4 regions of the Streptomyces sp. NPDC001544 genome follow, and region 1 is predicted to be linked to each of the others. Evidence: riboswitches for the same ligand, from Rfam matches in the RefSeq annotation. Region 1 holds a riboswitch; each other region holds the start of a gene.
The links. Region 1 has a riboswitch for cyclic di-AMP ahead of ACFY0F_RS10795 (NlpC/P60 family protein). Riboswitches for the same ligand answer to the same signal wherever they lie in the genome.
Positions count from the first base shown of each region.

Region 1 (2,191 bases):
CGACGAGCTGCTCGACGCGCTCCTTCATCTCGCCGGCGGCCTTGTTGGTGAAGGTGATCGCCAGGATCTGACCGGGGTGGACGCCCCGCTCGCCGAGCAGGTGGGCGATGCGGTGGGTGAGCACACGGGTCTTGCCGGAGCCGGCGCCGGCCACGATGAGCAGCGGGGAGCCGGAGTGGACGACGGCGGCGCGCTGGTTCTCGTTCAGCCCCTCCAGGAGCGCGGCCGCGTCGACGGCCGGGCGGGGGGCGCCGTCCCGGTAGTACTCGTCCCGCTCCGGCGGCACGTCGAACTTCCCGCCGAACAGATCGTCCGGAACCGGTTCCGGAGCGTGATCGTCCTCGGGCGGCGGCGGGGGCTCCTCCCCATGCCCGCGAGGGGCCTGGAGGTCCGCCAGGAAGCTGTCGTCAAAGAGGCTGCTCATCGCTCTCCGAGTCTAGGGCGCCCCACCGACAACCGGCCGCCGCCCCGGGAAGACGACCGGTCCTCCCGTCACTCACGGTCCGGAGCGACACCGTCACCCGGACGAAAATACTTACGTAAATCACAAGATGTATCGGGCATAACGTGCACCAACCTTCACATGAGCCACACGAGTTGGCTACCGTGCCTGGCAGGCCGCACGACCCCCACCGGCGAACGTCGCCGGGCCGCGCGGCCTCCGTCGAGTCCGGCACGCGCCCCCACGCCAGCCGGAGCCGGGGACCCACACCGAGACCTGGGGTGAATCGGTCCGTACTCCCGCAAGGACGAGGACCGTAGGGCAACCCTTCCGAACCACCCGCCCGAACCCGACAGCTAACCCGGTAGGCGGAACACTGGAAGGAGTCGCCTCCGTTGGCGTCGCACCGCAAGCGTTCCCCGGGTACGGGAGTCGCGGGCATCCGCAAGCCCGCCCTCGCCACCGCCGCCCTCACCTCCGTGGCCCTGCTCTCCCAGCCGGCCGACGCCGCCCCCTCCGCCCCCGCCGCCGACGGCAGGCCGAGCCTGGAGGAGGTCGAGAAGAAGGTCGACTCCCTCTACCGCCAGGCGGAGTCGGCGACCGACAAGTACAACGCCGCCAAGGAGAACACCGGCAAGCAGCGCAGACGGGTCGACACCCTCCTCGACGAGGTCGCCAAGCGCACGGAGAAGCTCAACAAGGCACGCGAGAAGCTGGGCTCGTTCGCCGCGGCCCAGTACCGGACCGGGTCCGCCGCCCCCGACACCGCCACCTTCCTGCTCGCGGACACCCCGCAGGACTACTTCGACCAGACCCAGCTGATGAACCGGCTGACCTCCCGGCAGAAGGGCGCGGTCGACGACTACGTCACCGAGCAGTCCGCGACGATGAGGAAGCGGCAGGAGGCCACGGCGAGCCTCGAGACGCTGACCGAGTCGCAGAACGAGCTGCACACCGCCAAGGCCACCGTCCAGAAGAAGCTCGCCACCGCGCGCGAGCTGCTGTCCACGCTGACGGCCCGGGAGAAGGCCCGGCTCGCGGCGATCGAGAAGCAGAAGCAGGAGGAGGCCGCGCGCAAGGCGGCGGAGCTCGCGAAGCAGCAGGCGGCCGAGCGGGCGGCCGAGCAGGACACCGGCGCCGCCGCGTCCCCCTCGACGTCTCCCTCCCCAGCCCCTTCGACGTCCCCTTCGACGTCCACGGGTTCGTCGTCCTCGTACGCCACCAAGGCGGCGAAGGCGATCGAGTTCGCCCGCGCGCAGATAGGCAAGCCGTACGTCTGGGGCGCCACCGGCCCCGGCTCCTACGACTGCTCCGGCCTGACCCAGGCCGCCTGGAGGGCCGCCGGCGTCAGCCTGCCGCGCACCACCTACGACCAGGTCGACGCCGGCACGACGGTCTCCCTCGCCGACGCCCAGCCCGGTGATCTGATCTTCTTCTACGACGACATCAGCCACGTCGGCATCTACATCGGCAACGGCATGATGATCCACGCCCCCAAGCCGGGCGCCTACGTCCGCGAGGAGTCGATCTACTACGACGGCGAATCGATCATCCACAGCGTGGTGCGACCGGCCTGAACCACCGGGCTCCTAGCATCGGCCCCATGCCCGGCACCTCCTCACCCCTGCCCCTGCGCGCTTGGTGGGCCCGGCGGTCACCGGCGGGCGGTGCCGCCGTGATGGCGACGGGGATCGTGTCGGTGGGGCTGCTGCTCGCGGGCCACGCGGTGCTGTCACGGGTCGCCCTCGG
Region 1 covers NZ_JBIAVN010000003.1:190,344-192,534, reverse strand. Annotated here, with positions in the region: gene pcrA (DNA helicase PcrA) at 1-424, opposite strand, end outside; cyclic di-AMP (ydaO/yuaA leader) riboswitch at 669-830, shown strand; gene ACFY0F_RS10795 (NlpC/P60 family protein) at 838-2,019, shown strand; gene ACFY0F_RS10790 (tellurite resistance/C4-dicarboxylate transporter family protein) at 2,046-2,191, shown strand, end outside.

Region 2 (2,191 bases), on a different contig from region 1:
CGCCTGCGGCTGCTGGAGACCCGCCGTATCGAGGACGTCGTCCTGATGCGCTACGAGCCGACCGCCCCCGGCACCGGCCCCTCGGCCGCCCCCGCCGACCGCCACTGGCTGCGGATCGCCTGCGAGCTGGCCGCGCTGTGCCCGCCCTCCAAGACGGCGTTCAGCGTCGGGGCGGTGGTCGTGGCCGCCGACGGCACGGAGCTCGCGCGCGGCCACTCGCGTGAAGGCGGCGACCCCGTGGTCCACGCGGAGGAGGCGGCGCTGGCCAGGATCCGGCCCGACGACCCCCGGCTGGCCGGTGCCACGGTGTACAGCAGCCTCGAACCGTGCGCCCGGCGGGCCTCCCGGCCGGCGCCGTGTGCCCGGTTGATCCTCGACGCGGGGGTGCGGCGGGTGGTCACGGCATGGCGGGAGCCGGACACGTTCGTCACCGGGGCCGACGGGAGCGGACTGCTGGCGGCCGGGGGCGTGGACGTGGTCGTCGTGCCGGAGTACGAGGCGGCGGCGAAGGTGCCGAACCGGCACCTGCCGGGCTGATCGGAAAGGCGTGTGCGAGGTGTCCCGCGGATGACGTACACTGGTGACACAACGACGCGGGGTGGAGCAGCTCGGTAGCTCGCTGGGCTCATAACCCAGAGGTCGCAGGTTCAAATCCTGTCCCCGCTACTGAAGGCTCAGGGCCGGAATCCAGCACAGGGATTCCGGCCCTGAGTGTTTTTTGCGCCCCCGGTAGTCCGCTTGCAGCCTCCCACGGTCCGCCGTGGCATCCGGGCCGTGGTCAACTCGCCCGGTTTTCACCGTCCTTGGTGTGTAAGTCCTTCGGTGAAAACGCTAATGATCAAGCCAGATCTCTTGGAAACCGACGGGTAGGCCTATTAACGTTCGATAACGCAGCGCGGTCGTCCCAGCCGTCACCCGAGACGGCTCCGTGCGCACGCGCCGAATCCCGAAAGGGAACCGGGGAACCACCACTTTGGGGTGAATCGCACGAATGCCGTTGTGAGCTCGTCGAGTTCACGGCCGGTATACGCGCGTAGGAGACCTTCCTGCTCCGAACCCGTCAGCTAACCCGGTAGGCGTCACGGAAGGAAAGGAGCACGCCCGAGTGGCGTCCAACCCGCCTGCCCCCACAGCCCCGTTCGCGCCGAGCCGGCGCACCGACACCTTCGTCTACGGCGACTACCGCACCGACGAGGGCCCCTGGGAGGAGTGGAACCCCACCGAGGGGTCCCTCCGCCCGGAACGCGGCCGGCACCGGGTCACCAAGCAGCGCGGCGGGGGACTCGCCCGCAGCTCCACCGTTCTGGGCGTCGGCGTCATCGCCGCCGTCGGCGCGGGCGGCATCGCCAGCGCCAACACCGGCAAGCCGCCGGTTTCCCTATCCCTGCCCGACCTGCCCTCCGTCGGCTCGCTGCTGGGCGACCACACCGACGGCGCCAAGGTCACCGCGGCCAGCCTGACCGACGTCGGCGTGGCAGCCGCCGACAGCGACCAGGGCGGCACCGACGCCGGCGAGGCCCTGCGCAACCGGATCATGGCCCAGGCCGAGCGGCAGAAGAGCCAGGCCGACGGCAAGGCCACCGCCGCCGCCGTGGCCGCCGCCGGGAAGCAGTCCGCCGCCGTGGCCGCCAAGGCGGAGCAGGAGGCCGCGGTCAAGGCCGCCGCCGCCAAGGAGAAGGCCGAGGCCGCCGTCAAGAAGCAGGCCGAGGCCGACCGCCTCGCCAAGCTGGCCGCGCAGTACACGCTGCCGACCTCCTCGTACACGCTCACCGGCACCTTCGGTCAGCCCGGCGCCATGTGGTCCTCCGGCTACCACACCGGCCTTGACTTCGCGGCGCCGACCGGCACGCTCATCAAGGCCATCCACAGCGGCACGATCACCGAGGCGGGCTGGGCCGGCGCCTACGGCTACCGCACGATCCTCACCCTCGACGACGGCACCGAGCTGTGGTTCTGCCACCAGTCCTCGATCAACGTGAAGGTCGGCCAGAAGGTCCAAACCGGTGAGGTCATCGGCCGCGTCGGCGCCACCGGCAACGTCACCGGCCCGCACCTCCACCTCGAGGTCCATCCCGACGGACAGCCCACCGCCATCGACCCGATGGCGTGGCTGCACGGCAAGGGCCTCAACCCCTGACGGGACCCCGACGCATGAACGAGGTGCCCGTGACCGCCAAGCGGAATGCGGGCC
Region 2 covers NZ_JBIAVN010000019.1:138,065-140,255, forward strand. Annotated here, with positions in the region: gene ACFY0F_RS33775 (dihydrofolate reductase family protein) at 1-537, shown strand, start outside; tRNA gene ACFY0F_RS33780 (tRNA-Met) at 593-666, shown strand; cyclic di-AMP (ydaO/yuaA leader) riboswitch at 928-1,094, shown strand; gene ACFY0F_RS33785 (M23 family metallopeptidase) at 1,106-2,137, shown strand.
Region 2: another riboswitch for cyclic di-AMP. It lies ahead of ACFY0F_RS33785 (M23 family metallopeptidase); the one in region 1 lies ahead of ACFY0F_RS10795 (NlpC/P60 family protein).

Region 3 (2,191 bases), on a different contig from region 1:
GCACCCCCCGGAAATCCGCTCCCCGCCTTCACCCTCGTCGCGACCGATCTCGACGGAACGCTCCTGCGTGGCGACGACACCCTCTCCGACCGGTCCCTGGCCGCCCTCGCGCGTGCCGGGCACGCGGGTGCCCGGCACCTCGTGGTGACCGGACGCCCGGCACCGCGGGTGCGGCCGCTGCTCGACGACCTGGGTGGCAGGGGACTCGCGGTGTGTGCCCAGGGGGCGCAGGTGTACGACGCCGGTGCCGACCGCCTGCTGTGGTCGGTCACCCTGGACCGGGAGCTGGCCGAGACCGCGCTCGGCAAGATCGAGGCCGAGGTGGGGGAGGTGTACGCGGCCGTCGACCAGGACGGGGTGGACGGGCTCACGCTCATCGAACCCGGTTATCTGATGCCCCACCCGACGCTGCCCGCCGTGCGGGTCCGGCGGCGCGACGACCTGTGGTGCGAGCCGATCAGCAAGGTCCTGCTGCGCCATCACACACTGACGGACGACGAGTTGGCCGCCACGGCCCGCGCGGCCGTGGGCTCGCTGGCGACGGTCACCATGTCGGGACCGGGAACCGTCGAATTGCAGCCGTGCGGTGTGACCAAGGCGACCGGGCTGGCGCTGGCCGCCGACCACCTCGGGCTGAGCCCCGACAGGGCGGTCGCCTTCGGGGACATGCCCAACGACATCCCGATGTTCGACTGGGCTGCGCACGGTGTGGCCATGGCCAACGCGCACCCGGAACTCAAGGCGGTGGCCGACGAGATCACTTTGTCGAACGAGGACGACGGCATCGCCGTCGTCCTCGAAAGATGCTTCCCGTGAGGGAACCGGTCAGCCGGTCAGTACGCGCCGTACACGTTGTCGATCGAGCCGTAGCGGTGGGCGGCGTAGTTGCAGGCGGCCGTGATGTTGGCGATCGGGTCGTAGATGTTCCACGAGGTGCCGGACACGTGGTAGGCGTTGAACGTCGGGGCGATGACCTGCAGCAGGCCCTTGGACGGAGTGCCGGCGGCGGCGTTGGAGTCCCAGAGGTTGATGGCCAGCGGGTTGCCCGAGGACTCGCGCATCACGTTGCGGTAGATGCCGTTGTACGTGCCGGGGATGCCGTGCTGCGCCATGACCGCGAGCGAGTCGCGGATCCAGCCGTCCAGGTTGTTCGGGTACGTGACCGTGCTGGGCGCGGTCGTGGGCGTGGCGGCCGAGGCGCTGGTCGCGCCGGCCAGCGGCAGGGCGATCACGGCGGCCCCGGCGCCGGCGGCGGCGAGTCTGCGGGCGATGCGGGCGAAGCGGGCAGGGCGGTGCTGAGCGGCAGCAGACATGGCGAAGTTCCTCTCCGTCGCCTGCGAGGTGAGCTGTCGGGTTCGGGCTGGGAGCTGCCCGGCCGTGCCGCCCGAAGGCGGCACGACTTCACCCCGAGCCGTCCCGGGACGACGGGTGTCGCCCGGACCGGCGGCTTACCTGGGTCCCCCGCTCCTGCCGTACGCGAATGAGTTCGTCGATGGGTCTGATGGGCGGCGGCAGGATTCGGCGTCCGCCCGACGGCCGGGAACGTATGCGAGAGCACATGTCCGGAACAAGCCTTGGATTCACACAAAGTCCTAGTTGACCTTGTTCTATCGTGTATGGGGCACTTGATCCTTTGCGTCTGCCAAGCCTCAACTGGCCAGAGGTGAACGGGGAAAAGCGGTCTGGGGTGTCGGGCCCCTCCTGGTAGGCGGCGTGACCCAATTCACGAAATGGCAATCGCGGCAAATAGGGCATGAAGGGCGCGGTGCCGGTAATCCCGGCGGGCAGGGTGAGGGGAGTCGGCTGCTTTGGTCGAGGTACTCCAGTCGTACTTCCGGGTAAGCGGATAAATATCCGTCCTTATCGACCGATCGAAAACATAACGGTCGTGATCCGATAGCGCCCGGCCTGTAACGGTGGGCGCCCTCGGTGATCGAAAGCCGACCGGATACGCTGACTCGAGTGAGGGCAGCGACCTATCGACAAACCGCGTAATCGCCAGCAGACACCAGCAGACAGGAGACCCCTCGTGACCGTCGTCGGGCCATTCGGGCTGAGCGTGCGGGACCAGGCTCTGGAAGCCGATGTCCAGGCCGGATTGGCGGCTGTCGAGGAGGGTCTGCTCGAAGCCACCAAGAGTGAGGTCCCCTTCATCACCGAGGCCGCGCAGCACCTCGTGCGCGCGGGCGGG
Region 3 covers NZ_JBIAVN010000010.1:162,948-165,138, forward strand. Annotated here, with positions in the region: gene ACFY0F_RS24950 (HAD family hydrolase) at 1-816, shown strand, start outside; gene ACFY0F_RS24955 (transglycosylase SLT domain-containing protein) at 834-1,313, opposite strand; cyclic di-AMP (ydaO/yuaA leader) riboswitch at 1,319-1,502, opposite strand; gene ACFY0F_RS24960 (polyprenyl synthetase family protein) at 2,030-2,191, shown strand, end outside.
Region 3: another riboswitch for cyclic di-AMP. It lies ahead of ACFY0F_RS24955 (transglycosylase SLT domain-containing protein); the one in region 1 lies ahead of ACFY0F_RS10795 (NlpC/P60 family protein).

Region 4 (2,191 bases), on a different contig from region 1:
TCGGGGTGGTGCGTATCTCGAAGTGCAGGTGCGGGCCGGTCACGTTGCCGGTCGCGCCGGAGAGACCGAGCTGCTGCCCCGCCGTCACGGTCTGGCCGGCCGAGACCGAGAGGGAGGACAGGTGGCCGTACTGCGCGTAGTGGCCGTCGGCGAGCCTGATCACGACCTGGTTGCCGTAGGCGCCGCCCCAGCCGGCGGAGACGACCGTGCCCGCCCCCACGGCCTTGACCGGTGTGCCGGTCGGGACGACGAAGTCGACGCCCGTGTGGTAGCCGCTGGACCACATGCCGCCCGGCACGTGGTAACCGGTGCCGATGGTGGCGCCCACGACCGGGAGGGTGAAACCGGTGGAGGCGGTCGGCGCCGCGGAGGGCCGTGTCTGCGAGCGGGTCGCGGAACGGGGCGTGGACCGGGTCGTGGGCTGCGGGGCGGAGGACCGGGTGGACGTGGCGGACTCGGTGCCGGTGTGCGCGGCCCGCTCGCCGATGCTCAGCCTCAGACCGGGGTGGATCAGCGAGGGGTCGCTGCCGACGGCCTCGCGGTTGTCCGCGTAGAGCCGGTGCCAGCCGCCGCTCACGTTCTGCTCGTCGGCGATCTTCGAGAGGTAGTCACCGGCCCGCACCGTGTAGATGTGCACGCCCGACCGGGCCGCGGAGGTCTCCTTCTGGGCCACGGGCGCGGTCTGGACGGTCTCCTTGGAGGCGGACTCCTTCGCGGTGGCCGCCGTGGCGGCATGGGCGCCGCCGGCTCCCACGAGGGGCAGGGCCAGCGCGGCGCCGCCGGTTCCGGCGACGGCGATCGAGCGGGTGAAACGCCGGTTCTTGGGACGGCGGTGCTTACCCTTCGCGGGCATGACGAGTTCCTCTCCGGCGCCTGCGAGGTGAGCTGTCGGGTTCGGGCTGGAGCTGCCCGGCCGCGCTGCGCGCGGCTTCACCCCTAGCCGTTCCGAAGACCGGAACAGGCGGTCCTGCCTGGTGGGTCCCCCGCTCCTGCCGTGCACGGGTGAGTGTGTGCGGGCTCTGGGCGGCGGCAGGATTCGGCGTTCCGTCCGGAGTGGTGGCGAAGGTAAGCGAGCGGGACGGGAACGGACAAGCGAGTGCTTCCCGCGGACCGGGTTTGGCTTGATCCGTTTTGGATATCCCCCGTCACCGTCCGTGAACCTCCTCCGGAACCACCCTTCAATTCCCCGGAAATCCCCACCGATTACGTGGACATGACGCGTGACGGACAGTCATAAATATGACGCTCCTCACGGAACGTACCTTCATGCCTCCCTATATCAGAACTAGTTTCCCCAAAGAATCCAATTGGGGCAGAAGCATCAGATGCGGCGCAGACGGACAACGGTCGCGTCCAGATCGCCGCGCAACCCGGTGTCCAGTCCATGGTGCAGCAGCACGGCACCTCGGTGGACTTCGCCCGTTTCACGGCATTCGTAGGACGCCGCCGGATCGAGGCCGCGCAGCCGCACCGCCGGGACCGGCTCGCCGTACCGCTGCGCCTGGAGCCACGCCAGCACGACCGACTCGTCCCCGAGGGTGTACTGCACCGCGCTCAGCCCGCCCTCCGGCGGTCGCAGCCGGTACAGGTCGCCGTGCTGCACGACCGGGCGGATCTCCTTGTACAGCTCCACCCACTGGCGGGCCTCGGCGAGCTCCTCCTCCGTCCACTCCGACAGATCGCCCCCGACGCCGAGCACCCCGGCCATGGCGCTCACGAACCGGAAGCGCAGGCTGCTGACCCGCCCGTTGAGCTGGGTGTTCGGACTGTCGGTGACCCAGGCGGCCATGACCCGCGCGGGATGGATCTGACTGAAGCCGTGCTGGATGGCGAGCCGGTCCAGCGGGTCGGTGTTGTCGGAGGTCCACACCTGGTCCGTGCGACTCATCACACCGAGGTCGATCCGGCCGCCGCCGCCCGAGCAGGACTCGAACGCGACACCGGGATGGGCCGCCCGCAGCCGGTCGAGGAGCGCGTAGAAGGCGCGGACGTGGTCCACCCACAGCCGCTGCGGGTACGGCTCACCCGGCCATCCGGCGTCGGTGAAGCAGCGGTTGAAGTCCCACTTCACATAGTCGACGGGGGCGCTGGACAGGAGGCCGTCCAGCTGCTGCCAGAGGTGTTCCTGGACGTCCTCGCGGGCGAGGTTGAGCACGAGCTGATTACGGAACTCCGTCCGCTTCCGCCCGAA
Region 4 covers NZ_JBIAVN010000032.1:30,047-32,237, forward strand. Annotated here, with positions in the region: gene ACFY0F_RS38810 (peptidoglycan DD-metalloendopeptidase family protein) at 1-853, opposite strand, end outside; cyclic di-AMP (ydaO/yuaA leader) riboswitch at 858-1,015, opposite strand; gene ACFY0F_RS38815 (alpha-galactosidase) at 1,322-2,191, opposite strand, start outside.
Region 4: another riboswitch for cyclic di-AMP. It lies ahead of ACFY0F_RS38810 (peptidoglycan DD-metalloendopeptidase family protein); the one in region 1 lies ahead of ACFY0F_RS10795 (NlpC/P60 family protein).